2 regions of the Clostridium gasigenes genome follow, and region 1 is predicted to be linked to the other one. Evidence: riboswitches for the same ligand, from Rfam matches in the RefSeq annotation. Region 1 holds a riboswitch; the other holds the start of a gene.
What was found. Region 1 has a riboswitch for cyclic di-GMP ahead of J1C67_RS08830 (collagen binding domain-containing protein). Riboswitches for the same ligand answer to the same signal wherever they lie in the genome.
Positions count from the first base shown of each region.

Region 1 (15,997 bases):
AAAATGGGGTTGCAGTTTTAGGAACGATATTCTTTCCTCAAACAGCTCATGGCGGCAAGATGGAATGGCTTAATGAATTTTTAGAAAAAGATGAGTCAGGGAATTTTCCTATGACTGATAAACTTATGGAAGTTGCTAAAACTTATAATTTTGATGGTTGGTTTATAAACCAAGAAACTGAAACTACAAAGGAAGCACCCTTATCTATTGAACATGCAGCTCTTATGCAAGAATTTATAAAAGAATTTAAGAGTAAAGCTAATGATGATTTAGAGATAATGTGGTATGATTCTATGACAAAAGATGGTGAGATGGATTGGCAAAATGCACTTACTGATAAAAATGATTATTTCTTAGTTGATGGAGATAAGAATGCTGTTGCAGATAGCATGTTCTTAAATTTCTGGTGGACTAATAAGAAGCTTGTTGAAAAAGAATTGCTTAAAGCTTCTAATAAAAAAGCAGAAGAAGTAGGAGTAAATCCATACGATGTATATGCTGGAGTAGATATGCAAGAAAATGGAACAGGAACTCCAATTCGTTGGGACTTGTTTGAAAATGGTCCAGGAAAAAACTATACATCTCTTGGTTTATATTGTCCAAGTTGGACATACTTCTCTTCTGAAACTATAGAAGAGTTTGAAAATAAAGAAAATAGATTATGGGTAAATGAATTTAAAAACCCAACTATTAATACAGAAACTAAAGGAACAGAGTGGAAGGGAATTTCAACTTATGCTGTTGAAAAATCAGTTGTAAATAAATTACCTTTTAACACTAGTTTCAATATGGGTAACGGATATAACTTCTTTATTAATGGGGAGAAAGCATCAGAACGTGATTGGAATAATAGAAGTCTTGGAGATATAATGCCAAGCTATAGATGGATAATTGCAAATGAAGGAAATAATAAATTAAATGCTACTATGGATTTTGCAACTGCGTTTTATGGTGGTAACTCTATAAAATTCATGGGAAATTTAGAAGGATCTAAATCTTCTAATATAAAACTTTACAGTGCAGATCTTAAACTTGAAAAAGGTATTGAATTTACTACTTCAGCAAAATCAAGTGCACAAGTAGACCTTGATTTAGTTTTAGAATTCCATGATGGAAGCACTGAAACTATAAAAGCTGACAAGGCTATAGGAACAGAATGGACAACTGTAAAATATGATGTTTCTAAGCTTACTGATAAATCTATTAAAACAATATCTTATAAAATATCTTCAGAAGAAAATGTTAGTAATTTAATTTTCAACTTAGGTAATATAACAATACAAGATCCGAAATCTAGCAAAAAAATTAATGTTAAAAACTTAAAACTTGATGATGCTAAATTTGAAGAAGAGGATATGTATGCAGGATCAAGACTTTCTTGGGATTCAGGAGATGAAAAAGATATTGATCATTATGAAGTTTACAGGATTAATGATGATAAAACAAGCTCATTCTTAGGTGCTACTCAAAATAATAGATTCTTTGTAAATGCACTTAAGAGAGATGATAAATCAGATAAAACAACATTTGAAGTAGTTGCTGTTAATAAAAACAACAAATCAGGAAAATCAGATAAAGTAGTTATGGAATGGCCAGCAAATAACATTCCTAAAGCTAATTTAAAAGTATCAAAAACATTAGTTGCACCTGGTGAAGAAATAACATTCGAAAGCATAAGTTCTGCAGTTACTGAAAGTGTAGAATGGAGCATGCCAGGATCAAGTACAGAAAAAAGTACAGATAATAACCCAAAAGTTAGCTATGCTAAAGATGGTGTGTATTCAGTTACTTTAACAGCTAAGAATAAAGAAGGCGAAGATGTTAAGGTTATTGAAGATTTTATAACAGTAAGTTCAAAGGTTAAATCAGAACTTACAAACCTTTCACAAAATAAACAAGTTACAGCCTCAAGCTTTGTTAATCCTGCTGAAGCACCTAATTTTGCTTTAGATGGAAAAACTAATACAAAATGGTGTGCAACAGGTACAGCTCCTCATGATATTACAATAGATCTTGGAGCAGTTAAAACTGTAAGCGAAATTCGTATGGCTCATGCAGAAGCTGGTGGAGAAAACCCTGGTATGAACACTCAAAGCTATACAATAGAAACTAGTTTAGATGGAGTAACATTTACGCCAGTAGTTGAAGTTCTTAAAAATCAACTTGGAAACACTGTTGATACATTTAAAGCTACTCAAGCTAAATATGTAAAAATAAATGTGCTAAAACCAAGTCAAGGAGCAGATTCCGCAGTAAGAATATATGAAATAGATGTTCTTGGAATAGATAGTATCCTTTAAAGAATATTGACAAATAATCATTATTGATTGATAATACATTTATACTCAATATAAATTACAGGGGGAATAAAAGATGAAAGCATTTGTAGACGAGAACGTTTGTATATCATGTGGATTATGTGAAGGAACATGTTCAGAAGTATTTTCTTTAGATACAGGAGTTGCAGTAGCTGGAGAAGTTGTTGCAGGAACAGAAGATTCAGTTAGAGAAGCCTGCGAGGGATGTCCAGTAGAAGCTATTTCAATTGAAGAATAATAGTTAAATAAAAAATAGATATTATTTACCGTACACCTTTTGGTGTGCGGTTTTTTTACTATAGATTTCAAAACTGTGGATAAATTTTATTAAACACATATTTTGAAAATTAATTAGAAGATAAATTCCAAAAATAGAAATAAGTTAGTATAATTAGATAAAATAAAAATAAAAATGGAACATATACATTTAAATTTAAATTTAATAATTATGAGGTTACATTAGATGAGCAGGAAGCCAGAGCTCCTTTAAACTCTGAAGGCAATTATCAAGGGCTAATAATATTAATGAAACTTAATTTTGTAATTGATGGATATGGAATGAATCTAACAATGGGAGTATTGAGCTCTATTATAAAATATAGAATTAATTGAAATTTTATATTTTAATTAAATAAAGAGAGTAAAAGGTGGGAATTGAGAAAATCAAAATAGTGTAGGGGAATATAAGAAAATTAATCGTATTGCACAAGCTTTAGAGTTAAATTTGATGCTGAGGAACAAATAATATCATTTATTAGTAAAGCAGCAAATAAAGAAAATTTGAAAACTGAATCTATAGGAAATGAACTTCAGTCATTTGAAAATAAACCTATGTGATTTGATAACTGGTATATAGATATATATTATTAAAGGCATCATTAACAATTGATATAAATAGCATATAAGCCACTTTTGAAATACAATATGGAAATGTTACAAGATAAACTCATAACAATACTTTATGGGAACTTGCAAGATTTAAAGTTTGTGCACATAAATGGGCAGATATTTCAGAAGAAGTAAGCTTAGTAAATGTAGATAAAAATAATATTATTATAGAAGTTATTAATGCAGATTATAATTTATATTGATACAACTTCTTCATATTTATTTTACGATTCTTTATAGAAAAAAATAAAAGCTATAGAAATAGTGGTTATACCATTAATTCTATAGCTTTTAGTTTTTATTAAGAATATTGATTTTCTAACCAGGTTATTATCTTAAAGAGTAATAATGAAATAAAAAGATATGAAATATTTTCTGTATATGTTACCGATGCAAAAGAGGAATATTTAGAATATAACTTTGCAAATAAAGAATCATATCTAACTTATTTAAATAAATTAGAAGTAAAATCACTACATTTAAACAAATTAGATATAGGCGAAAAGGATAAAATTATAACATTGACGACATGTAGTTTTGAATTTAATGATGCTAGAATTATGGTTAACGGGAAACAATTGGAGTAAATGGAATAAATATATTGATAAAATAAAATAATGTGCTATAATATTAATTGCGATAAAAAAGAAAGAATATTGTTAAAAATATTCAAAATAATGTATATAGGAACTATGAAATATATTCTGTATTTGGGCACTTGGAATATATGAAGTTAGAAGTGCAACCGACTATTTATAATTAATTTTAAAAAATTGATTATTAAATAGTCTTTTTTTTGCAAAAATAATGTCAATTATCAAAAGAAAGTCAAAAGATATTTTGCAAAATATAAATATTAAGTAAATAAAAAAGAAAGAATATTGTTAAAAATATTCAAAATAATGTATATAGGAACTATGAAATATATTCTGTATTTGGGCACTTGGAATATATGGAGTTAGCAGTGCAACCGACTATTTATAATTAATTTTAAAAAATTAATTATTAAATAGTCTTTTTTTTTGCAAAAAACAATATTTATTATTAAAGAAAAATAAAACAACATCTAAAAATATAAAGAGGAGGAAAATAGATGATAAAGAAAAGTTTAAAGAAATCAGTAGTATTATTAGCAGTAGTGAGTGTAATATTAATTAATGCTTTAGCAATTCCAGTATCGGCATTTACAAGTTCTGTATTAGACGTAAAGGTATTATTAGATAAAAATACTTATAGTGATGGGGAAGAGATTAGCTTTATGGTAGAATATAAGGTTAAAGGTAATATAGGAAATATAAAGGAAAATGATAGTTTAGTATTTAAATTGCCGGAGGAATTTAAAAATTTAAAATTAATATATCCAAAAGAACATTTTAAGGATATGAAAACTGAAGGTGATATAACAACATTAACATTTGGAGAGAATGCTTATAAGGCTGTACAAGGATATATAAAAATTAAAGCTTTAGTATCTAAGGGTGGAACTGAAGAAAAAAAAACAATAGAAGTTCAGGTTAATGGAAAATTAATAACTAGCGTTGATATTGTATTAAAGCCAACGGAACCAATAATAGTGGACCCCGTAAAACCAAGTGTAATTGTAGATCGAGAGTTACTTAAGGATATAGATGGTCATGTAGGATTTGATAATGATGGAAATACTATAGGTGAAGTTAGCGGTCAAATAGTAGGGAAAATAAAACAGTATACTATATATGTAAATGAAAAATATAGTAACTTAGGTAAAGCAAGAATAATTGATAATATGCCAGATGGTATGGAATTAATTACTGAGTCAATAAAAATAATTAAAGTTGATAGAGAAAATAAACAAATAGATATTACCAATGATGGTATGGTTAGTAAAAATAATAAGGTGTTGGATATACAATTAGGTGATATTAATTGTAAATATATTATTAGTTATGAATCGAAAATAACTAAAGAGCTACTTAAATATATGAACACTGCTGTTCTTTATAAAGATAATACAAGTATTAAAAGTACTGTTGTATTAAATAAGGTAGTTGGTGAGGAAAATGTCCTATCTAAAAGTAGTTATGCTGATAAAGGTAAAGATAAAGATGGTGGAATTATAAATGTTACTTCAATTGGCCAGGTGGTAAAATATAGGATTGATGTTAATGAGAGTGGATCATCTTTACAGAATGTTATATTAGAAGATATTATTCCTAAGGGAATGGAAGTTAATAAGGAAAGTATTAATATTGGTACGTATGATTTGAATAGAAATTTCAATTGGATAACAGAGAAAATGAAAAATAAAATAAGTGTAGAAAATGGCAAAATAATAATAAACTTTGGAGATATTACAGAGCATTATGTTATTAGTTATGAAATGAAAGTAGTTTCAAGAGAACTGAATTATGAAAACAAAGCAAAACTTAAATATAACAATAAAATATCAGATGTTGGAGACATTATAAAATATGACAGAACAGCAGGCGCTATTAATGCTGAAAAGAGTGTAGATAAAAAAGAAATTAAGCACTCAGAAGATCAAAAAGCAATATATTCTATAGTTTTTGATTGCTTTGGTTTATTTGATAAAGATTATTTAACTGTAACAGATGATATTGATAAAAGGTTAGAAATATTAAATATAGAAGCACCAGAAGGTTTTACTACTAGCATAGATAAAAACACAAATATAGTGAGAATTATTAATGATAAAAGATCGTTATTATATGGAGAGCGTATTGAGATAAAAATATATGTAGATTTTAAGAATGTAGAAGATGGAACAATAGTTAGAAATATTGCTAAAATTAATGATATACCAACAAATGAAGTTAGCACAGCTAAAGGGTTCAAATTTGAAGCTAAAAAAATAGATAAAAATGATAAGAATAAGGTGCTAGAAGGTGCTAGGTTTATATTGAAAGATAAGGATAAGAATACTATTAAAGAAATAGTAAGTGATAATAATGGTATGATAAGATCTTATTTGGAAGAACTTGGAATATATTATCTGCAAGAGATTGAAGCTCCTAAAGGTTATAAAATAGATCGAAAAGAACATAGATTTGAAATTTTAAAAGATGATATAGGAAAAGTAATAAAATTAAAAGATATTGAAAATGAAGTTCCAATAATTAATTATAGTGAAATAGAAGAAGTAGTAAAGGAAGAAACAACAGAGGAATTAACTGATCCGGAAATAAAAGAAGAAAAAATAGACCCAACTAAAGAAGGCGAAGTAGTTGTAAAACCAGAAATAATAAAACCACAAATATTAGTTAATGAAATAGAAGAAGAAGTAAAAGAGGAAACAACAGAGGAATTAACTGGTGAGGAAATAAGACCAGAAAAAGTAGAACAAACTAAAGAAGAGGACGTATTAGTAAAAGCAGAAATAATAAAACCTCAAATATTAGTTAATGAAATAGAAGAAGAAGTGAAAGAAGAAACAACAACGGAATTAACTGGTGAGGAAATAAAACCAGAAAAAATAGACCCAACTAAAGAAGAGGACGTATTAGTAAAAGCAGAAATAATAAAACCTCAAATATTAGTTAATGAAATAGAAGAAGAAGTGAAAGAAGAAACAATAACGGAATTAACTAGTGAGGAAATAAAAGCAGAAAAAATAGAACCAACTAAAGAAGAGGAAGTATTGGTAAGCCCAGAAATAATAAAATCACAAATATTAGTTGAAGAAAAACAAGAAGAAAAAACAAAAATTAATATTCCTAATACTGGAGATTCATCAATGTTAGGTTATATAGGAGTTTTATTAATCGGAATAGTATCGTTGATAATATTCAATAAAAAAAGGAAATAGTAAATATAAAAATACCTCTAGACTAAAAAACCTTAGTCTAGAGGTATTTTTTCTAAAATAACAGTTAATTTTAATAGGAGTTCAGTACCACTAGTAAAAAGAGTGGATAACTAAAATAATACATTATAATATTAGAATAGATAATAATGTTTAAAAAGTATTGACAAATAATCATTATTGATTGATAATACATTTATACTCAATATAAATTACAGGGGGAATAAAAGATGAAAGCATTTGTAGACGAGAACGTTTGTATATCATGTGGATTATGTGAAGGAACATGTTCAGAAGTATTTTCTTTAGATACAGGAGTTGCAGTAGCTGGAGAAGTTGTTGCAGGAACAGAAGATTCAGTTAGAGAAGCCTGCGAGGGATGTCCAGTAGAAGCTATTTCAATTGAAGAATAATAGTTAAATAAAAAATAGATATTATTTACCGTACACCTTTTGGTGTGCGGTTTTTTGAAATATAAATTAATATACTCTATAAATAGTCTTAAATTTTAATTTGTTAGTAATAAAATATTATTAAATGCAAATAATATAAAGGAGTTAAAAAAATACACCAACGGCGGGCAGGGCCACTAGTGAAATATTTTAACTAGTTATTTTTAAAAGATGCTCAAGTTTGTAGAATTTAGGATATAAACTATTAGATATGGAGGAAAAAAATGAAAAAAATAATATTGTCATTAACTTTAATAGGAGCTTTAGCTATGACCCCATCAGTAATATGTAGTACAAATATCGATAATCCAAACGATAATGTTCAATACAAGAAAACATCAATTGAAGAAAATACAGAGACATCAATATTAGTAGAAGATACATTAGAATCTAAATGCCATTGTGAAGACGAAGATTGTCAAAAAGAAAATAAAAAAATTGAGAATATAGATAAGGAAAATTAAACGTAAAGGAGGTTAGATTATATTATCTAGTCTCTTTTTTATGTACATATATTAATGGGAAAACATAGGATTAATAAAAATGCGAAAATATTAAATTTTAATATATAAATAAACTATTGACAAGAAAAACAAATTTAGTTAATATAATCGTATAAGATTAATCGTAAGCGATTGAAAATTAAAAATAAAAGTATTGGAGGATTTTAAAATGAAAATAGTATCATTAGAGTTTTATGAGAAAGGATATATGAAAGAGGGGTTTGCATTTGGAGGGTCTGTTGAAAAAGAAAAGATAGATGAAGATAAACTTTATGAATCTAGCCTGCAAAGTTATCTAATAGATACAGGAGATGAGGTTATACTAGTAGATACGGGGTTACCTATGGAAATGAAAGATATGGAAGAAAAACCGGGACAAATGATATATGCTGGTAAAAAGATTAATAATTTTGTTGATGCATTAAAACAGGCCGGATATAAAGTAGAAGATATAGATAAAGTTGTAGTTACACATAAACATCCAGACCATAGTGGAGAACTTAGATTATTTAATAATGCAAAAATTTATATATCGCAAATAGAAGCTGATGCTATGAATTTAAATGGAGACAATATAGTTAGAGTTAATTTTAAAGATGGAGAATATAAGAATTTTAAAAAGAGTGAAAAAATAGCTGACAATGTATTTATGTTGCCTGCTTATGGACACACAAAGGGAAACTCCATAGTAGTAGCAGAATTTGATGGATTACAGTATATGTTTCATGGAGATGTAACTTATACAGATGAAGCACTAAGACAAAATGTACTTTCAGTGGTATTTGAAGATAAAGATTTAGCTATAGAAACTTTAAATAAAATTAGAGAATTTATTAAAATGAATAATACTGTTTACTTATCAACTCACAGCCCAGAAGGTATAAAGTCATTAAAAGAAAAAATAATTATGAAATTATAATATTATAAATTTATAATTATAATAGGAGTAAGTATTATGAATGATTATTTAAAATTAGAAAATCAGCTTTGTTTTAAAGTGTATTCTATATCAAAAAGTATAGTTAGAATATATGGCCCATTGCTAAAGGATATTAAATTAACATATCCACAATATTTGACTATGATGGTTCTATGGGAAAATAAGAAAATATCTTTTAAAGATTTAAGTTATAAATTGAAAATGAAGACAGGCACATTGACCCCTATTGTGACTAAGTTAGAGGGTTATGGGTATATAGATAAAATTAAAGATGAAAAAGATGATAGAAAAATATATATAGTTATTACTAAAAATGGTATAGAGCTTGAAGAAAAAGCTAAAGATATTCCTGGAAGGTTAGCGTGTAGCATAGGATTAGAATTAGATGAATACTCGAAGTATATGAAAGACTTCGAAGACTTGTTAAAAAGATTAGATAATATAGAGAAATATGTTGAATAAGTGAGCTAAAAAAACTAGTCAGATTCTCGTGTATTTTATTTTAGATCACTAATATAACTTTTTGAAGATTGCTAAATATATATAAGCCATGCTTTTAAAAAAAGCATGGCTTATATATATTTAGATACTAGTGTAAGGATAGGGGTATCTAAAAAAATAATAAGCTAATATATAATCGCCTTAACTTGGTATTTTTTCAAATACTTAACGTGAACTATTCTAGAGTTATAAATCATCTATACTTTTAAATCTATAGCCTAATACATCAATACAAGAGACTATTTTTTTAAGGATAGAATTTTCATCATAAGTAGAATTAATGGTTCCATCTTCACTTAATGATACATGTACGCTATCAATTTCAATGCTTGGATGATAGAATAAACTTAACTCTGTATCTGAATTTTTAGATTCAATATTTTTAATCATAGTATCTACATCGTTATCCTTAATATAACTTAAAGGAGTAGGAATAAATTTAGTAAGACCATTTTTTTTGCTAGTAATTATATTTTTGTTATACTTTTCTATGGATGGCTCGTAAAGTATTTTAAAATATTCTTCAAATATTAATTGTTGCTCACGATTTGTACGGTAGTGTGGTGTTTCCCAACCGGATGGAGGAATATTCACCTTAGTTGCAAGAGTTATAGCAGACTCCAATCTTTCTCTAATTTCTTTTTCAGTATTATACCCTTTTTCACCAAATTCAGAACCTGAAATGCTGTTAGCATCGCCATATTGATGAGTGTAACCATGAAGGACTATACTCCCACCCCTATTAATTGAATGATCCAGAGTAAATATGAAATTAGCATTGGCAAATGAATTATCTTCTGAAACATCGTTATCGATATGTAATGTATTATTAATATATCTTGGAACCCATGCTACACTAAAATTTTGCGATTCCTCATACATATAATCCGTTATTATCCTTAATTTTTCCAAAGTATCTTGTTGAGTATATACATCTCCTGCCGCAACATCCTCAAATCTAATATAAGCGTCTTTTTTATGCTTCTTTTTAGGTTTGCGTAAAGTATCGGAATTGGGAACATTGGTTTTATTGATATAAATATTGTTATTCTTATAACTCCAATAAGTAGATAGATTTAAAATCTCACATATATCAGAAAAAGAGATGTAATATTCACTATCTATAAATGGAAGATCGCCTCTTAATGAAATAGTTTTATCATCTTTTTTGTAATTTTTATCGGATATATTCAAAATTACATCGTTAGATATCTGAATTTCTTCATCGTTTATTAGAATATCTTCTCCAAAGAATTTTGAAAATTCAGTTATAGGAACGTAATATCTGTTATATTTGTGTAATAATTTATTGCTTAAATTTAATTTGGTTTTATTAAAATATAAATTAACTTCATATGGAACATCCGTTAATAAATTTGAATCGTCATTGATTGTTGTCTCTGTCTTAATATTGTTTAAAAATTTACCACCTTCAGTATTTTCATATTTTAAAATTAATTTATTATGTATTAGTGGTGAGATTCCAGGGCAAATTAATAAAGTAATTCCAAAACAAATAATAAGTATTAATGAAAGTATTATAAAAATTTTTTTCATTTTTTCATCTCCTAAAAGTAAGGGATTCTTAAAAAATATACTAGCGTATTGAATCGTTATTTTAAAAAGAATGCCGTATGCTATTTATAATTTTAAATACTAAAAATCCTATTATGCCACATAATGTATTTTTAATTACTCAGTCTATGTTAACTTATCTTAAATTTCCTAATAAAAGCAATAAATACTAAAGAAAATCTATTAATATAGATACTGAAAAACATAGAATTAGTATTGATTTAATATTTCTAAATTTATTGAAAATTATAGGCACAATAATTGCCAGAGGAGCTAAAAGCAATAAACCTTCAACTATATTTATTATTTATATATTGGTTGTATTAATATTAAAAAATAAATACATATCAATTATACACAAAATAATCGCAAATTAATAGATAATATTACTATTATTCAATTAATAGGGAATTTATGGTTTGAAAAAGTTCTTTTATTAAGAATAATAGTGGTTAGAGAAGGATAACTTTTAGCTATTTATGAAATAACGTTTCATAAAATAAAAAAATACTTGAAATATAATTTTAAATATGTTATTATAAATTCAACAGATGAAAACGTAGTCATAGAATTTAAGTAAACGTAGACATTAAATAATAATAAACAAGGTAATGGAGCTGAAAGAAAATAAAACAGAATCTGATTAGTTATTCTTTGAAGCCCCTAATATAAAAGAAAGCGGAGGAAAATAAAATGGATAGATTAAACTTAGGTAAATTAACTACAGAGAGTAGAAACCAAAATACTTTAGATATAGATAAAATTTCAACTATTGAAATGGTTAAGAAAATTAATAATGAGGACAAGAAGGTGGCAGAAGCTGTTGAAAGGGAACTTCCTCAAATTGCAGAAGCTATAGATGGTATTGTTGAAAGAATGCACAAAGGTGGAAGATTAATTTACATAGGAGCTGGTACTTCCGGTAGACTTGGAATATTAGACGCATCAGAGTGTCCACCAACTTATGGAGTTTCAGAAGACCTGATTCAAGGTATTATAGCTGGAGGTCAAGAAGCAATTTTCAGAGCTAAAGAAGGTGCAGAAGATTCAAGGGAACTTGCAGTTTCGGGTTTAAAAGAAAGAAAATTAACTGCAAATGATACAGTAGTTGGGCTTGCAGCATCAGGGAGAACACCTTATGTTATTGGCGGACTTCAATATGCAAATGAAATAGGAGCTTTAACAATTTCAGTTACGTGTAATGCGGATTCAGCTGTTTCAAAAGAAGCAAAAATATCAATAGCGCCTGTAGTTGGGGCAGAAGTAATAACTGGGTCTACTAGATTAAAATCAGGAACAGCTCAAAAATTAGTTTTAAATATGTTATCTACAGGAAGCATGATAAAACTTGGTAAAGTTTATGGGAACTTAATGGTAGATGTAAGATCAACAAATGAAAAATTAGTTGAGAGAGCTAAAAAAATAGTAGCTGAAGCAACAGGAGTAACTATAAATGAAGCTGCTGAAGTTTTAAGTAAAACAGAATTTGATGTAAAGCTTGCTATATTCATGATTTTATCAAAACTTGAAAAAGAAGAAGCAGGATTTAAATTAAAAGAAAGTAAAGGTTATATCGCTGAAGCTTTAAAAAATCTTTAATAAGTAGATAAATAAACAATATATATTATAGTAAGTAAAAAATAAAAAATAAGGAGGACATTATAATGACAAATCAAGAAATTGCAAAAAGATTAGTTGAATTAGTTGGTGGGAAAGAAAATATAAAATCAGCAACGAACTGTATGACTCGCTGTAGATTAGAACTTAATGATTACTCAAAAGCAGATATAGTTGCAATAAAAAAATCAGAGGGAGCTTTAGGTGTTGTAGAAAATAAAGGCCAATTACAGGTTATTTATGGACCAGGAAAGGTAAATAAAGTAACCGAAGAATTAAAGAAACTAATAGGGAAAAATGTTTTACTTGGAGAAGAAGCAGTACGTGAAACTAAAGCTAAATTAAAAGAAAAAAATGATACCAAGTTTAAGAACGCTCTTAAAAAAATAGGGAATATATTTATCCCGTTAATACCTTTATTTGTAGCAAGTGGACTTGTACTTGCTGTAAATAATATAGCCGGTGTGTATTTTGGAGATGTATATAAGTCTACAACATCAGCACTAATTATAGGACTTATAGGTAATGGTGTATTCTCGATTTTATCAATTTTAGTTGGGGTTAACGCAGCTAAGGAGTTTGGTTCACAAATGCCTATGATGGGTGGTGTTCTTGGTGGTATTTTGTCATCAGCATCACTTGCTAAAATAACTCTTTTTGGAGTAGCATTAACTCCAGGTAGAGGTGGAATTATATCAGTAATACTAGTAGTACTACTAGCTTGCTATGTTGAAAAGATTTGTAGAAGCTTTGTACCAGATGTTTTAGATTTATTTGTAACACCATTAGTTACACTTACAGTTTCAGTACTTGCGGCGTTATTTATACTTCAACCAGCAGGTGGATTTATATCAGATTCAATAGGATTATTAGTGGCTCAAACAATAGCATCAGATAATATGATAGTTTCTGTTATATCAGGAACAATATCAGGAGCATTATTCCTACCACTAGTTATGACAGGAATGCATCAAGCATTAACACCAATACATGCAGATTTAATAGCTAATGTTGGGTTTACAGTATTACTCCCAATACTTGCAACAGCTGGTATGGCTCAAGTTGGAGCTACTATCGCAGTATTAAGGACAACAAAGAATGAACGTTTAAAGAAAATGGCTAAAAATGGTTTGATACCGGGGTTCTTAGGAATAGGTGAACCTTTAATATACGGAGTAACTCTGCCACTTGGAAGACCTTTCCTTGGAGCTTGTTTAGGAGCTGGAGTTGGTGGAGCTGTAATGGCATTCTTTAAAGTTGGAGCAGTTGCACTTGGAGTATCTGGATTACCACTTGCATTATTAATTGCAGATGGAAAGATGCTAGTATTCTTAGTAGGAGTTTTAACATCATATATAGCTGGATACTTCTTCACAAAAATGCTTGGATTTGAAGATCCAGTAGAATAATATTATAGTAGAAATTTCATAAAAAAGGGTGGTAAGTACATTAAATTTAATGTTAATTATCACTCTTTTTTAAAAGTATAATGTATGTTAAATAATAGTTGCAAAAGGGAACTTGAAAAAATAACTAGTTATAATCTTTGACTAGTGGCCCTGCCCGCCGTTGGTGTATTTTCTTTCATATCCCTAAGGCATAATAAAAAAATGGAGGGAAATATTATGAGTTTTGGATTTTCAGTTTATTTTGGTTTAGATAATACAAAAGAGGAAAACATAAAGCTATTAAATGATGCACATAAATTAGGATATACAAGAATATTTACTTCGTTACATATTCCCGAGGCTAATTATGATGTGTTAAAGGCTGAAGTAAGAGGATTTTTTAAATTAGCTAAAGAATATGATATGGATATAATAAGTGATATATCTCCAAATACTTTTAAATTTTTAGATTTAAAAAACATGGATTTAAAAGGATTAAGAGATATGGGTGTTAAAACAATAAGAATAGATTTTGGTTATACAGAAGAAGAAATATCACAAATGAGTAAAAATGATTATGGAATACAAATTCAATTAAATGCATCTACAATAACAGAAGAATTTTTTGAAAAGTTAGATAAACTTTCACCAAATTATAATAATATAGATTCACTTCATAATTTCTATCCAAGAATAGGAACCGGAATTTCAGAGGAGTGTATGATACAAAAGAATAATATGTTAAATGAAAGAGGAATAAAAATATGTGCTTTTGTTCAATCTAATAATAGAAGAAGAAGTCCTATGAAAGATGGGTTGCCAACACTTGAAGATCATAGAGGAATGGAAGTGAGAGAGGCTGCAAATCATTTGTTTGCTATTGGAAATGGATCAGTATTTATTGGAGATTCTCTTCCAAGTGAAAAAGAATTAAAAGATTTATCATCATTAAAACAAGATGGTGTAGAATTAAGAGTAGATATAAAAGTAGAAGATGAGGTTTGTTTAAGATTACTTAAAGAAATTTATAGCTCAAGACCAGATAATGCAAGAGATGCAATAAGGGCTAGTGAAAGTAGATTAATTCTTAATGGTGATAAAATAAAACCTACTAATATAGTAGATAAAAAATATGGTGATGTAACAATAGATAATGAAGGATATACTAGATATGAAGGGGAACTTCAAATTCTAATAAGTGACCAAAAAGCTGATAAGAGAATAAATAATGTAGCATCCGTTTTACATAAAGACTTTTATCTATTAAAATATATAAATAACGGTAAAAAGTTTTATTTTAGACAAACTTAAATATAATTAGGGTGTGATTACATGAATGTTTTAGATTACATAAGACAGAACTATGAAAATTTTACAGATGGAGAAAAACTAATAGCAGATTATTTACTTTCAAATAAAGAAAGCATAATAAATTTATCAGCAAAGGAAATTGGTGATATAACAAATACTTCAGCAGCAACAGTAGTTAGATTCTCTAAAAAGGTAGGATTTAATAGCTTAAATGAAATGAAGTTTAAATTATCTATAAATTTAAATGATAACGAGGAAAATCCAAAATTTGAATACTTAGATAAAGATTTAAAAACTAGAGATATAATTTATGGAATAAAAAATTCAATTGATGTTGTTATGGAAAAAACAGTTAAGTTAATAAAAGAAGAAGACCTTGAAAAAGCTATAGAGTTACTTATTAATGCTAAAGATATATATATTTATAGTGTAGGAGTATCAGGACTTGTAGGGTTAGATTTTTATTATAAACTAAGTAGGATAAATAGAAGATGTATAGCGCATACAGATACACATCTTCAAATAACTTCATCTATATTAATGCAACCGGGGGATGTTGCAATAGCAATTTCATACTCTGGTAGTACAAGAGAAGTTATTAAATGTGTAGAAAATGCTAAGAAACTTAAAATACCAGTAATATCTATTACAAAAGCAAGTATGAATAATAAACTTGAAAACCTGTCAGATATAACTTTAAAA
Region 1 covers NZ_CP071376.1:1,849,161-1,865,157, forward strand. The annotation lists gene J1C67_RS08815 (endo-beta-N-acetylglucosaminidase) at 1-2,300, shown strand, start outside; gene J1C67_RS08820 (ferredoxin) at 2,374-2,556, shown strand; cyclic di-GMP riboswitch class II at 3,883-3,966, shown strand; cyclic di-GMP riboswitch class II at 4,108-4,191, shown strand; gene J1C67_RS08830 (collagen binding domain-containing protein) at 4,300-7,011, shown strand; gene J1C67_RS08835 (ferredoxin) at 7,239-7,421, shown strand; gene J1C67_RS08840 (hypothetical protein) at 7,685-7,924, shown strand; gene J1C67_RS08845 (MBL fold metallo-hydrolase) at 8,133-8,882, shown strand; gene J1C67_RS08850 (MarR family winged helix-turn-helix transcriptional regulator) at 8,919-9,365, shown strand; gene J1C67_RS08855 (DUF2334 domain-containing protein) at 9,591-10,961, opposite strand; gene murQ (N-acetylmuramic acid 6-phosphate etherase) at 11,673-12,578, shown strand; gene J1C67_RS08865 (PTS transporter subunit EIIC) at 12,644-14,005, shown strand; gene J1C67_RS08870 (MupG family TIM beta-alpha barrel fold protein) at 14,222-15,295, shown strand; gene J1C67_RS08875 (MurR/RpiR family transcriptional regulator) at 15,317-15,997, shown strand, end outside.

Region 2 (15,997 bases), 970 kb from region 1:
GAATTAAAAGGATTAAATAAAGATAATCTTACAGTATTCTATTACAACGAAGAAACTAAGAAATTTGAAATTATGGAAACAAGAGTAGTTGGTAATAAAGTTATATTTAAAACAAATCACTTCTCACAATATGTAATAGCTGAAAAACAAGATGGTAACAGTTTATTACCTATGACAGGAGGAGTAAATACAACTAATATTATTTTATTAGCACTTGCACTTATTGGAATAGGAGCATTTGCTATTAGAAGAAAAAAAATTCAAGTATAAGGGCTCTGAAAGAAAATAACTAAAGTAAATAGAGCAGAAATTTCTGCTCTATTTTTCAAAAATTAAAAGGAGGAAACCATGAAAAACTTAAAGAACTATTTACCAATAATAGTTGTAACAATAGTCTCAGTAATAATTGTAGCTATATCAAGTTCTATATATGATGGTGGATTCTTAAATGATAAGATGAAAAAAAATGTTTCTTATGAAAAAGCTATTGTGAAAAGCATTCAATCTGAAAAAATGCAAAATGATACAAAGCTAGATTATATAGAGGTTGGTACACAAGATATTTCCTTGGAAATTCAAAGTGGAGAATATAAGGGACAAATATATAATGTGAGAAACTCTGTTAGTAGATTATATAATATGAAAGTAAAGAGCGGATCTGAAGTTGTGGTTACTGTAGCTAAGGAAGATGGACAAATTAAAGATATTTCATTGTATACCCATAAAAAAGATACAGTAATGATAACGTTAATAGTTATATTTGCAATTCTAATAGTAGTAATTGGAAAAATGAAGGGATTAAAGTCGTTAGTAGCATTAATATTTACCTTCATAAATATAATTTATCTTATGGTACCATTAATGTTTAGAGGGGTTAGTCCAATATTAGCAGCTATTTTAGTTTCATTAGTGATAACGATTGTTACATTGTATCTTTTGAATGGTAATAGCAAAAAGACATATGGAGCAATTGCTGGAACCATGATTGGTATAATAACAGCTGGGATAATTGCATATATAGCTGGTAACTTATCTAATTTATCAGGTATTAATATGGAAAATACTGAAAATATACTTTATGTAGCAGAAAATTCAGCGTTAAAAGTTAATGGACTTATGTTTGCTGGTATTTTAATTGCGTCACTTGGAGCTATTATGGATGTTGCCATATCTATAGCCTCATCCCTTAGTGAAATATATGAAATAAATTCAAAGCTTACTGCTAAGGATTTATTTAAATCGGGCATGAATATAGGAAAAGATATGCTAGGAACCATGTCAAATACATTAATACTAGCCTTTGCAGGTGGAAGTTTAAGTCTTATTATACTTTTATCTTCTGCAAATATGAATTCACTTCAACTTTTAAATTTAGATGTATTATGTACTGAAGTAATACAAGGGATTAGTGGGAGTATTGGAATAGTTTTAACTGTGCCTTGTACAGCATACATATGTGCAAAACTATTTAAAATATCCTTAAAAAAATAATGAAAATAGAGGTAAAAGATAATAAAGTGATTTTTTCACCTTATTAAAATCTTGAACCTCTATTTTTATGCAGAAAAATAAATATATAAATATTTTTAATTTTATTTCATAGATAATTTGCTATAATTAAAAATGAATAAAATATAATAAGGAATGATTAAATGAGCTTAGAAAAGAAAATTACAAAATTAGTAGTAGGAATATTTATAGCAGTTGTGTTAGTTATAAGTGTTTTTTCACTAGCTGTTATAAATTCTAATTTGACAACTGCATTAAGTAAAAGGCTTACTGATACTGCTTTTGTTATAGCTGCAAATCCAATAATACAGGAAGAACTTTCAAAGGGAACAGATCCTACATATTTAAAAGTGCAAAACTTTGTAGAGAGAATGAGACTAAAGATAGATTTATTATTTATAAGTGTAATAGATATGAATAGCGTTAGATATTCTCATCCTATACCAGATAATATTGGAAGAAAATTTTTAGGTGGGGATGAAAAAAGAGTAATATCAACAGGAGAAGTTTATGTTACAGAGAGTCATGGACATTTAGGAAATTCTATAAGAGCGTTTGCACCAGTATATAAGGATGGGGTACAGGTTGGAGCCGTAGCTGTGGGCATATTAAAAAGAGATTTAAGAGAAGAAGTAAGAGAGTATTTCTTTGAATTAATACCTGTATTTTTAATATCGTTACTTATTATAATATTTTTAGCAAAAAAGCTAGCGAAGAATATTAAAAATGATATTTATGGGTTGGAACCGGAAGATATAGCAATTCAGTTAAGAGAGAAAGAATCTATTATAAATAATATGGAAGAGGGCTTAATAGCAGTAAATAATTTAGGACAAGTAACTGTTATTAATAAAAAGGCTCTTAATATGCTAAGAATAAAAGATGAAAGGGATATAGATGAAAAAATAATTAGTTTATTAAATAAAGCAATTTATAGAAGAAGTAGAATATTTAATAAAGAAATAAGACTTAGTGAAGACATTATTATTATGGCTAATTTTTATAGTATAGTAGGAGAATATGGGACTGTAGTAGGAGCTATTGCCAGTCTTCAGGATTTTACTAAGGTACGTAACATGGCAGAGGAATTGACAGGGGTAAAAGAACTAACATGGAACTTAAGGGCTCAAAATCATGAATTTATGAATAAACTACATACTATTGCAGGGTTAATTCAATTAGAAGAAAATGATAAAGCAATAGAATACATATTTGCAACAACAGAAAAAAGAGGACTGATTACAGATAATTTAAGCAAAATAAAGGAACCATCAATTCAAGGATTATTATTTTCAAAATATAATAGAGCAGATGAAATGAAAATAAAATTTGAGATAGATGAGAAATCCTATTTAAATAACATAAATAATAATGTGAAAGTTCAAGAATTGCTAACGGTTATAGGAAATATTATAGAAAATTCAATTGAAGAACTAAGAGTACAAAATGATGGCTGGATATATTGTGGTATATTTGAGGAAGAGAAAATTAAAATAGTGGTTAAAAATAATGGTAGAAAAATAGATGAAGATACTAAGAAAAAAATATTTGAAAGAGGTTATAGTACGAAGGGTGAAGGTAGAGGGTTTGGATTATATAATATAAAAACTATCGTAAATAATTTAGGCGGAGAGCTTAGATTAACTTCAGATGAAATAACAGTATGGGAAATTATAGTTTAAAGATAGTTAGGGGAGCTGAATGTATGATTAAAGTTATTATAGTAGAAGATGATCCTATGGTAAGAGAAATAAATATTAAGTTTTTAAGTAAGGTAGATGGATTTCAAGTTGTAGGAGAAGCTAGTAATATTGAAGGAGCCAAAAGTATTATTAATAATATAGAAGCAAACTTAATATTATTAGATGTTTTTTTGCCAGATGGAAAAGGTTTGGATTTGTTGAAATGGATTAGACTAAATGAAATACAAGTAGATACAATTTTAGTAACAGCAGATAAGGGAAGAACATCCGTTGATGAGGCCTTTAAATATGGAGCGGTAGATTATCTTATAAAACCATTTAAATATGAAAGATTTAAAGAAGCTTTATCAAAATATAGAGAAAGATTTAATAGATTTAAAAAACTAGATAGTCTAGATCAAGAAATTATAGATGAGTATATTTTTAAAACAGTCCCTGGTAATAAGTTGCAAAAACAGGATGAAGTAGAGATAAATAAGGGCTTGAATATAAAAACATATAATAAAATAGTACAGTTTATGAAAGGTAATAAAGAAGCAAAGTTAACAGCAGAGGAAATTGCAAATGGGAGTGGACTTGCAAGGGTAACAGCAAGACGGTATTTAGAAAAAATGGGAGAAGAGGGAAAAGTAGATATTGTTCAAGAATACGGAAGAATAGGAAGACCCACTAATTTTTATATAATAAAATAAAAATAGATCAGAAATTTAGAGGCCACTGAAAAATTCTTGTTTTTCAGTGGCCTTGAATTTTATTAGTTATTTTTTGAAGCCCTCCTTAGACCAAAAAGACCAAAATAAACAATAAGACCATAATATTGATTGTTTAAAAATTAACGAATATACTATGGGCATAAGCAACAGTATAAAAATTTGGTCTATATGGTCTAAGTCACTTTTGAAAAAATAATATACTGATTTACTAGTATATTATTGTTTTAGAGTGCCTAAAACAAATTAATAATATTAATTAGGAGGATACATTTATGAAAAAGAAAATTTTAGCGTTAGTAATGACAGTTGCAATACTTGTACCAACAGCATTAATTGGTTGTGGTAGCAAGACAGAAACTGCAGATATTGTAATTATAGGAGCAGGTGGTGCTGGTTTATCAGCAGCGGTTCAAGCAAAACAAGATGGATTAGAAAATGTTGTTCTTTTAGAAAAAATGCCGATGGTTGGCGGAAACACTAATAGAGCTACTGGTGGATTAAATGCAGCAGAAACTCCACAACAAAAGGCTAAGAATATAGAAGATTCAGTAGAAGTTATGATAGAAGATACTATGAAGGGTGGATATGAAAAAAATAACCCTGAATTAGTTAAAAAATTAGCTAATGAAGCTAAGGATTCTGTTAAGTGGTTAACAGATTTAGGCGCAGATTTATCAGATGTTGGTAAAATGGCAGGAGCTACAAATTACAGAACTCATAGACCTACAGGTGGGGCTGCAGTAGGAGCACATCTAGTTGATACTTTAAAGATAGCAGCAGAAAAAGAAAATGTAGATTTAAGATTATGGAATGATGCTAAGGAAATAGTTTTAGATAAAGAAGGAAATGTTTCAGGAATCAAAGTAACTAATAAAGATGGTAAAGAATACACTATAAAAACTAAAGCTGTAGTTTTAACAGCTGGTGGGTTCTCAGCTAATCAAGAAATGGTTGTTAAAAACAATCCAGAACTAAAAGGATTTGCAACAACTAACCATAATGGTGCCACTGGTGATGGTATTATTTTAGGAGAAAAAGCAGGTGCTTCACTAGTTGACATGGTAGAAATACAAACTCATCCAACTGTTGTACCAGAAAAGGCAGTAATGGTAACAGAAGCTGTAAGAGGTAATGGTGCAATACTTATAAATAAAGATAGTAAAAGATTCACAAGTGAATTATTAACAAGAGACGTTGTTTCAAAGGCTATATTAGAACAAAAAGATGGCGTAGCATATTTATTCTTTGATGATGGTTTAAGAAAAAGCTTAAAGGCTACAGAAGAATATTTTAATATGGGATTAGTTACAGAGGGGAATACAGTAGAAGAATTAGCAGAAAAATTATCATTAGATAAAGCTACAATGGCTGAAACAGTAAAAAAATATAATGATGCAGTAGTAGCTAAAAATGATTCAGAATTTAAAAGAGATGACCTTCCAAGACAATTAAACGAAGGTAAGGTTTATGCAATACTTGTAACACCAGCAGTTCATCACACAATGGGTGGATTAAAGATAAATACTAATGCAGAAGTATTAAACACAGAAAACAATGTAATTCCAGGATTATTTGCAGCAGGAGAAGTTACTGGAGGCGTACACGGTGGTAACAGATTAGGTGGAAATGCTTTAGCAGATATAGTTACATTTGGTAGAACAGCAGGAAAGAATGCAACAGAATTTGTAAAATAGTAACATTTAAATATTAGAATAGAGATAATATAACTAGGAGTGATTTAATATGAAGAAGATAACTACAATATTAGCAACTATAGCAATATCAGCATCTATGTTAGTTGGATGTGGTGGTGGAAAATATAATGATGGTACTTATACTGGAGAGGGACAAGGTGCTTCAGGGAAAATAAAAGTTGAAGTAACAGTTCAAAAGGGTAAAATAGCAGATATAAAATTAGTTGAACATAATGAAACTAAAACATTAGTTGATGGAGTTAAGGATAACGTAATTCCAGAAATAATAAAAAAACAATCAGTTGAAGGTGTAGAAGCTGTATCAGGAGCTACAAATTCATCAAAGGGAGTAATAGAAGCTGTTAATAAAGCAATAGAAACAGCAGTAAAATAGGGAAAAAAATTTACTATGCCTATAATGGATTTTAAAAAATCTGTTATAGGCATTTTCATATTAATATTTAGTATATATATTAAATATATGATATAATATATATACTAAATATATAAAACAATGGGCAAATTTAGAGAAATCTAGAGGCGCAAAGCTAAAGGGGCTAAGGGATTTAAAACTATGCCAGCCAGTTGCTAAAGGACTTTTTGCAAGGACTTTATAATAGATATAAACCTATGTAAATATGTTTTTAGAATTACCCTTTATTTTTAATAAGGGGTAATTTTTTATTTTTATAAGAGATATATGAGCTTAGTCTTACTTTAGATAATAAATAACTAAAATAAATTATAAATTTTAAGGGGTATGGTATCTAATGAGTAATTTAAGGGGGAGAAAAAAATCAATAATAGTAATATCAATACTTATAATAGTAATATTTAAAGTATTAGTAGCTAGGAACTTTAAGGGTGAAGTAAATAGCGAAGTAATTAAAAATAACTTAAAAATAAGAATAAATGAATGTAAGTTTGTTTATGAGAATATGGAGGAAAGTGAAGAGAAATATAAAAAATTACTTGAAAGAGAGGAAGAATCATTTAAAAAAGGTGTATATTCCTCAGCGTTAGTACAATTTTATATAATGAAAAATGATGATGAAAAAATCATTAAATATGGGAAGGAAGCAGTGGAAAACTATAATAAAGTTAAAGGCGGAGAATATTATTCAATTGATGAGAAAGAAAATTTAGCATGGGCCCTGTTTAAAACAGGTGAATATTCAGAAAGTTTGCAAAAAACAAGTGAATTGCTTCAAATAATTACTTCAAGTGGCAATGAAATTTTAACAACTGATGAACTTAAAGATACAGAAGCACTTGTATATTCAATGCTTTTATGTATATATTCGAAATTGGGAATATTTGATAAAGCAGAACTTTATTATAATAAGCTATGTGAAATAGAATTAACTCCTCAGTTACAAGCTTCAAAAGGCGATAAAATAGCTATGAGTAAAACTATATATGCAGAAGAAATTAGTGATTTAGATTTAATGAAAAAGTATGCAGAAGAATGTTATGAAATACGCTTAATGTATGATAAAGAAAAGGGCAATAAATCAGCAGATTCAGTAATTTTAAATTTAGCAATTGCTAATGTAAAGCTTGGTGAATTTGAAGTAGCTATTAAACAGATAAAAAAATCTGAAGAGTTTTTTATTAGTGTTGGTGATTCTTATGGAATAAGTAACACATATTTTGTTTATGCACAATATTATGCGAAAGTAAACCAAAATGAATTAGCAATAGAATATTATAAAAAAACAATTAACTTATATAATGAATTAGAAGATTATTATAACTTACAACATAGTGTTTATGAATTTATAAAATTTTTAAAAGAGAATGATAAAAAAGAAGACATTAATAAATACTATGAGATTTTTTATGATATATCAAAGAAAATAAGTGAAAGTAAAGATATAAACGAATTATTATCACAAATTATTAATAAAAATTATGAGTTAAATAATAACGCATTAGAGCTTTTAGAGAATGAATCAAAATCAGATAAAAGGAATATAATTATAGGAGGTATAGTGATAATTGTACTTAGTGCAATGGTTATAAGAATGGATTTTCTAATTAAAAAGAAAGATGAAAGTGAAAAGATACTGGAAAAAGTAGCAAATACTGATTATTTAACTGAAATTAATACTAGAGCTTATGGAGAAAAACTTATTTTAGATGAAATAAATAAAAATAACAAATTTTCTATGGCTATAATAGATATAGATAACTTTAAAAATATAAATGATAGCTATGGGCACATTTTTGGAGATGTTATATTAAAAAAAATCGCAAAAAAACTAAAAGAAAGCATAGATAGTAAGGATATTATTGCTAGGTTTGGCGGAGAGGAATTTATAATAGCATTTGTAGGTAAAGATAAGGATGAAGCAAAAGAAATATTAGATGAAATAAGAATAGATGTTAATAACATAATATTTGAACATAATGTGAAGGCTTCATTTAGTGCAGGTATTGAAGAGTGGGATAAAATAAGTTTTGACTCAGTTATAAAAAAAGCAGATGAATTACTTTATAAAGCAAAAAGAGAAGGAAAAAATAAGGTTGTTAATAGATAATTATTATTTATATTGTAATAAAGACTAGAGGAATTATTCTTCTAGTCTTTATTACTTTTTATATATTAAAACTCAGTTATTGTTTATTAATAGGAGGAATAAATAATAATATTTTAAAAAAATTAGAGCGTAATATTACTTATTACTTTAATAAGTAGAAAAATAAATAATTAAACTTTAAAATTAAAGTAAAAATACATTGAAATTAAAGTGATGGGAATGTAAAATAATAGTTGAAAGGTTTACAACAAGGGGGAGTTAATATGAAAAGAAGAAAATGTGAAGACTTATTAGTTCAGTTTAAAGGTGATAATATAAAATTAAAATCGGAAAAATTAAATTTTATAGTTAGTGATAGAAGAGATGTATATAACATAACAGCACCATTTAATATTGATAGTGAAATCGCTATAGCTGGAAGAGTTGAAGCTAGAGATTCTGAACATTCAAGGATAATGTTCTTTAAAGAAGTTGACAAGGCGTGGAGAGTAATTGAAGGAGCTCCAGTTTTTGATTTGCAAGACCCATTTGTAACAAAAATAGGCGGAGAGTTAGTTTTAGGTGGAGTAGAAATTTACGAGACTGGAAATGTAGAAGTGCCAATATGTTATAGAACTGTATTTTTAAAAGGTGAATCCTTAAACACATTAAAAAGATTTGCAGTTGGACCAGATAAAATGAAGGATATAAGATTACTGGAATTACAGGATAAAAGAATATTAGTATTTACAAGACCCCAAGGAGAGATTGGTGGTAGAGGTACCGTAGGTTATTTTATTATAGAAGATTTAAAAGAACTTACAATAGAAAATATAAAAAATGCAAAGCTTTTAGATGATATGTTCTACAAAGAAGAGTGGGGTGGGGCAAATGAACTGCATTTACTTGAAGGCGGTAATATAGGAATTTTGGCTCATATAGCTAAATTTGATGAGGCAGGCAATAGACACTATTATTCATCAGTATTTACATTTAATTATGAAACTTTAGAGTATAGCGAGATGAAATTAATTGCAATAAGAGATAATTTTGAAGCAGGTGCAGCAAAGAGATCAGATTTAATAGATGTAATATTTAGTGGAGGATTAATAAGAATGGAAAATGGACAAGCAGAACTTTACTGCGGAGTAAGTGATGCAGAAGCTCATAAAATATTAATTACAGATCCTTTTAAATTTTAATAAGATAAATAATAAGGGAGGAATTTAAAATGAGAAACAAGAAAATAGTTGCGTTGGGAATGAGTTTCTTAATTGGAACATCGTTATTAGTTGGATGTGGTAGTTCAAATAATGGAGGAAGTTCAAAGGGGAAAGAAGCTGGAACTCTAGTCATTAATGGGGACTATGTAGTTCCACCAGCAGCTCATGGTAATCCGTTTATAGGAGGATTTGTAAATGGAATTGAGCCATATATGCAAGATAACCTGTTTGTATATTCACCATTTCCAACAGGTGAATTTAAATCTCACTTAGGAGAAAGCTATACATTTGAGAATGGAGTTTTAACACTTAATTTAAAAGACGGATTAAGGTGGAGTGATGGAACTCCATTAACTACTAAAGATGTTGAAACTACTTTCTATATGAATATTGGTAGAAGACAAGTTTGGGAATTTTTAGATAATATAGAGATTGTAAATGATACTGTTATGAAGTTTAACTTTAAAACAGAAAGTCCATTAATAGTAAATATGGCTTTTGATATTAAAGTTAATGCACCAACAGCAGTATATGATAAATGGGCAGAAAAATATAAAGAAATAGCAATGACAGGAAGAGAATATCATGAGGAAACATTAACATTCTGGTATTCAGAAGAGTCTAATAAAAAATTGCAAGACCTAAATATTCAATTAGAAGAATTTAAGCCAACAGTAGAAGAAAGTATTTGTTCCGGTCCGTTTAGTGTGAAAACAATTACAACTTCGGAAGCTTTATTAGTTAAAAATGAAAATTATCGTGAAAAATTAGATATTGAAAGATTAAGAATTATGAGAGTAGTTACTCCAGAAACAGCTGCAACAGCTATGTTAGATGGAACATTAGATATTCATAGTGGCGGAATTGTTAGAGATGTAGAAGATCAAATTAAAGAAGGTTTAGAAACATATAAAGCACAATATGTTTCAGAGTTTAGTCAAATGTCAGTTGTGTTTAATACTCAAAAATATCCTGCAAACGTAAAAGAATTTAGGCAAGCTATGGCTTATCTTATTAATAGAAAAGAAATAATGCCATTAACAGAACCTGGGAGCTTACAAAGTGAAACTACATTAACAGGACTTCCAGTTACGCTGCAAGAAAGCTGGGGATTAAGAGATTTTGCTAAAAATGAATTAACAGATTACTCATTTGATCCTAAAAAGGCAGAAGATTTATTAAAATCGATTGGTTGGAAGAAAAATAATGAGGGTACATGGATGAATGAAAAAAATGAAGTTGTAAACTTTGAATTAGCTGTTAATAATGGATGGGGTTCAGCTATGTTACCAGGTGAAGCAATTTCAACAAGAATTAAAGAGTTTGGATTAGATGTACGATTTAAACCAATGGAAGGTTCAGCATTTAACGATTATTTTACTAAAAAAGAGCATACTTTAATTATCGAATTCGCTCCAACAGGAAATGTATTATATGCACATCCATATGGAAGCTATGAAGCAATTTACAGATCAAGGCCATTTTTAATGGGATTAGAACCGAACGAAGATGGAAATATAATTGTTGAATCAGAAGGTGAAAAAGTAAATATAACAAATCTAGTTAAAAAGTTATTTACAGCTAAAGGTGACGAAGTACAAGAAATTACTAAAAAATTAATGAAAATAACTAATGATGAAGCATATTTTATTCCTTATTTAGAAAAAGGATTCCCAATAAGAACTCTAAAAAATAGTGTTACTTTAGGTTTTGAAAATGATGAAGTAATAAAAGATCTTAGATACTCAGGGGTGGGAGAAAACTTATTTGCAACTTTAATAAAAGAAAAGACTATTACTTTAGATAAATAATACCACTTTATGCAAATAATACTCAAGGTGCATTATACATATTATAAGGTACCTTGTTTTTAGGAGGATTCTTATGAAAAAGAAGATTTTAATGTTATGTTTAACTGTTATATTTGCAGTTATAGCAACATTTTTTATAATAGAGCTTATGCCAGGAGATCCTGTAGATGTATTAGCTAGAGAAATGGTTAGTACACAAGGAGTACCTTATGAAGAGGCGTATAAAAGGGCTGTTATGCAGTTGAATTACGATCCTAATATTCCTTTAACTGAAAGAATTTTAGATTTTGGTCAAGGAATAATAAAAGGAGAATTAGGACAATCACTAAAGTTTAAAACAGATGTCAAAGATATAGTAATATCAGCACTCCCGTGGACATTGTTAGTAACTGGTATTTCAACAATACTAGCATTTACAGTAGGTATAAGTATTGGTATGTTTACGGCTTGGAAAAGAAGCAAAAAATTGAATTTACTATTAGATACTTCAGCATCGGTGTTAGGTGCTATACCAGAATATATAGTTGGTTTTTTCTTAATATTAATATTTGCAGTAAATTTAAAAATGCTACCATCTAAAGGTGCATATTCTACAATGGTTGATATTGGATTTAATATGGGATTTGTGGTAGATGTTGCAAAACATGCTATTTTACCAATATTAGCATTTTTTATTGTTAGCGTAGTTAATTGGATAGTAAACATGAGAGCAACAGCAGTTGGAATATTAGGCGAAGATTATATTCAATATGCAAGAGCCAGAGGGATAAGTAAGAGAAAAATAGTTTTCAAATATGTGGGTAGGAATGCAATGCTACCAATGATTACATCATTAGCAAGTACTTTTGGATTATTAGTAGGCGGATCACCTCTTATAGAAAATTTATTTTCTTATCCAGGGGTTGGTTATTACTTAAATAATGCAACTGCAAATAGAGATATTACTTTAATGCAGGGGATGTTCTTTGTAATAATAATAACAGTTATTTTATGTAATTTCTTAGTAGAATTATTATATGGTTTTGTAGACCCTCGTCTAAGAAGAAAGGGGAGATCATAAATGAAAAATAAGTTAAACTCGGCAATGGAAGGAATGGTAAATTTTGCGAGAGTAATATTTACAAATAAACAAGCAACTTTTGGAGCTGTTATATTAACTGTTTTTATACTAATGGCAATATTAGGACCGGTGATGTTAACACCGGATAAGGCTAACTATGCAAATAGATTACAAGGATCTTCGTTACAACATTTGTTAGGTACGGATTTTGCAGGAAAAGATACCTTGAAGCAATTTATATTAGGTTCTAGAGAGGTTTTAACAATAGCTCTTTATGCAGGTGTTTTTACATTAAGTATTGGAATTGTAGTGGGAATTACATCAGGATTGATTGGGGGAATAGTTGATGATGTATTAATGATGATAACTAATGTGGTACAGACAATACCAAATTTCCCAGTATTAATGGTTATGTCATTAATAATAAATACTGATAATGCATTATCTTTTGGGTTGATATTAAGTGTATGGTCTTGGTCGGGTTTAGCAAGAGCAATAAGATCACAAACATTAGCTTTAAGGAATAAAGATTTTATTGAAGCAAGTAGAATTTTAGGTATGAGTAAGGTTTATATTATTGTAAATGATATTTTGCCAAATATTATTTCATATATAGCAGTTAACTTTATTATGATAATGAAATCATCGATACTAGCAAGTGTTGGATTAATGGTATTAGGATTAGCTCCGTTTAAAGGAGAACATTGGGGAATAATGCTAGATATGGCTCTAAATAAAACAGGAGCATTATTTGGTTCAAAAGCAATGATATACTTATTAACACCAATTGTAGGGATTGTTTTATTCCAATTAGGATGTTTTATGTTTAGTAAAGGGTTAGAAGATGCATTTGATCCAAGGGTAAGAACGACTATAGCGAGAAAAAGAAAAATTATAAAAACTAAAGTAATGGAAGCTTAGAGGTGGAAATATGGAAAAGTTATTAGAATGTAAAAATATAACAGTTGAATTTGATGTTAAGTATTTTAATGAAGATAAAATTTTAAAAGCAGTGGATAACGTTAACTTAGATATTTATAAAGGTGAAATGTTAGGGATAATAGGTGAAAGTGGAAGTGGTAAATCAACTTTAGCTTCAGCCATATTAAATTTAGTAAGAGAACCAGGTAGAATATCTACTGGAGAGGTAGTTTACTTTAATGGAGTGAATTTATTATCCCTTTCAGAAAATGAATATAATAAATATAGATGGAAAGATATATCAACAGTATTTCAAGCAGCTCAAAATGCTCTTAATCCAATAATAACTATAAAAGAACATTTTGTTGAAACATATATTACACATGTGCATAAAGTGTCTAATGAAGTTATGATGAAACGCATAAAAGAATTGTTAGACTTTGTTAGATTAGATGAAAAAGTTTTAGACTCATATCCATTTGAATTAAGTGGGGGAATGAAACAACGTGTATTAATAGCCTTAAGCTTATTACTTGAACCAAAGTTAATAATATTAGATGAACCGACTACAGCATTAGATGTAATAACACAGTGGTACATATTAGAGATATTAAGAAAAATAAATAAAGAAAAAGGAATTTCTATAGTATTCCTAACTCATGATATTTCAATAATAGGATCTATGGTTGATAGAATAGCGGTAATGTATGCAGGTGAACTTGTAGAAGTTGGAGATGTTTTAGAAGTATATGAAACACCAAAGCATCCATATACTAAGGCTCTATTATATGCAATACCATCATTACATGATGATATAACTACAAGAAAATCTATAAAAGGTGCTCCTATTAATATGTTAGATTTAAAAAATGAATGTAGATTTAAAAGTAGATGTATTTATATGAACAAAGTTGGATGTAGTGGCACAGATGAGAATAGTAAAGAACTTATAAGGATTAATGATAATCATTATAGTAGATGCAAGTACTGGGAGGAGATTTAAAGTGAGTAGTTTAATAAAAATAGAGGGATTAAGTAAAAGCTTTGGAGAAAAAAAAGAACAAGTTAAAGTACTGAAGGATATTAATTTAGAAATTAAAGAAGGTGAAATATTAGTTGTAGTAGGAGAAAGTGGTTGTGGTAAAACTACGCTTGGAAAGCTTATAGCTGATGTTCATAAACCAACAGAAGGGGAAATATATTATAAAGGATCAGATATAAACAAGCTAAAAAGAGCGGGATATAAAGATTTTAGAATGGCAGTTCAGATGGTACATCAAGATTCCTTTGCAGCATTAAATCCTAATAAAAATATTTTTGAATCATTAAGTGCTCCTATATTAAAGCATAAGATTGCTAAATCAAATCAGGAAGCCTTAGAACTATGTTCAGAATATCTAGAGGAAGTAGGATTAACTCCGGTAGATCAATTTTTATATAAATACCCACATCAATTAAGCGGAGGACAAAGACAAAGAATATTACTTGCAAGAGCGTTGCTGGTAAAACCTAAGCTTATAGTCGCAGACGAGCCAGTATCCATGGTAGATGTATCATTAAGAATTTCATTATTAGATTTAATGGCAAGTGTGAACAAAAAATATGGAGTTTCTTTTGTCTATATAACTCATGATTTAGCTACAGCAAGATACATAGCTAATAATGGGAGAGTTATGGTTATGTATTTAGGGTCAGTTGTAGAATTAAACAATATAAATGATGCAATAACAAATCCGAGACATCCATACTTTAAGGCTTTATTAAAAGCAGTTCCAGTTGCTAATCCAAGAAATAAAAATATGATTGCTAACTTACCATTAAAGACAATGGATATTCCAAATCTTAAAAATCTACCAAATGGATGTAAGTTTAATCCAAGATGCATTTATGCTAATGAATTATGTGAGATAGAAGAACCAACGTTAAGAAAAATTGGAGATGGGTTTGTTGCATGTCATCATGCTGAAACTATTGAAGATGATAAATAAGGAGTGTTAAAGATGAAATTTGCTAAGAGAAGTGAAATGAATCCATTATTAAAGCCAAGTGATGTAAAACCAAGTAGAGATGATTTTAAAGTGGACGGTGTATTTAATTGTGGAGTTTGTAAATATAAGGATGAGTATATTCTGTTGTGTAGAGTTTCAGAGTCCGTAAAAGTAAATACTGAAGATGAAGTCAAAATACCAATAGTAGTTAATAGAGATGGGAAAGATATAATTGAGATTTTTTCTTTTAATAAAAAGGTGGATATTAAGTATGATTATTCAGATTCACGTTCTTTATGGATCGAAGATGAAAAAGGTAGAAAGAAAATAGCATACTTAACTTCATTATCACATATAAGAATTGCAAGGTCTAAAGATGGCGAAAACTTTAAAATAGATAATGAGGCATTTATTAAACCTATAGCGTTAGAAGAGGAATGGGGAATAGAGGATCCAAGAATAACTAAAATAGAAGATATATATTATATAAATTATACATCAGTTACTAGAAATGGGGCAGCAACTTCATTGGTTTCTACAAATGATTTTAAATCTTATGAAAGACATGGAATTATATTTGCTCCTGAAAATAAGGATGTAACTATATTTCCAAAACAGATAAACGGAAAATATATTGCCTTTAATAGGCCGGTTCCATCTGCAATTGGTGGAGCTGATATGTGGCTTGCAGAATCACCTGATTTAGTACATTGGGGAAAACAAAAACATTTTTATGGGGTTTCAAATGAAAATTCATGGGAAAACGGAAGAGTTGGGGGGGGAGCAGTACCTTTCTTAACAGAAAAGGGATGGGTGAAAATTTATCATGCAGCAGATAAAAATGATAGATACT
Region 2 covers NZ_CP071376.1:2,820,327-2,836,323, forward strand. The annotation lists gene J1C67_RS19725 (CehA/McbA family metallohydrolase) at 1-270, shown strand, start outside; gene J1C67_RS13135 (YibE/F family protein) at 349-1,491, shown strand; gene J1C67_RS13140 (ATP-binding protein) at 1,653-3,191, shown strand; gene J1C67_RS13145 (response regulator) at 3,215-3,904, shown strand; gene J1C67_RS13150 (flavocytochrome c) at 4,198-5,619, shown strand; gene J1C67_RS13155 (FMN-binding protein) at 5,669-6,013, shown strand; cyclic di-GMP riboswitch class I at 6,127-6,212, shown strand; gene J1C67_RS13160 (tetratricopeptide repeat-containing diguanylate cyclase) at 6,390-8,162, shown strand; gene J1C67_RS13165 (DUF1861 family protein) at 8,426-9,343, shown strand; gene J1C67_RS13170 (ABC transporter substrate-binding protein) at 9,373-11,175, shown strand; gene J1C67_RS13175 (ABC transporter permease) at 11,249-12,235, shown strand; gene J1C67_RS13180 (ABC transporter permease) at 12,236-13,156, shown strand; gene J1C67_RS13185 (ABC transporter ATP-binding protein) at 13,167-14,159, shown strand; gene J1C67_RS13190 (ABC transporter ATP-binding protein) at 14,161-15,144, shown strand; gene J1C67_RS13195 (glycoside hydrolase family 130 protein) at 15,157-15,997, shown strand, end outside.
Region 2: it holds a riboswitch for cyclic di-GMP, as region 1 does, so the genes downstream of both, J1C67_RS13160 (tetratricopeptide repeat-containing diguanylate cyclase) here and J1C67_RS08830 (collagen binding domain-containing protein) in region 1, are expected to answer to the same signal.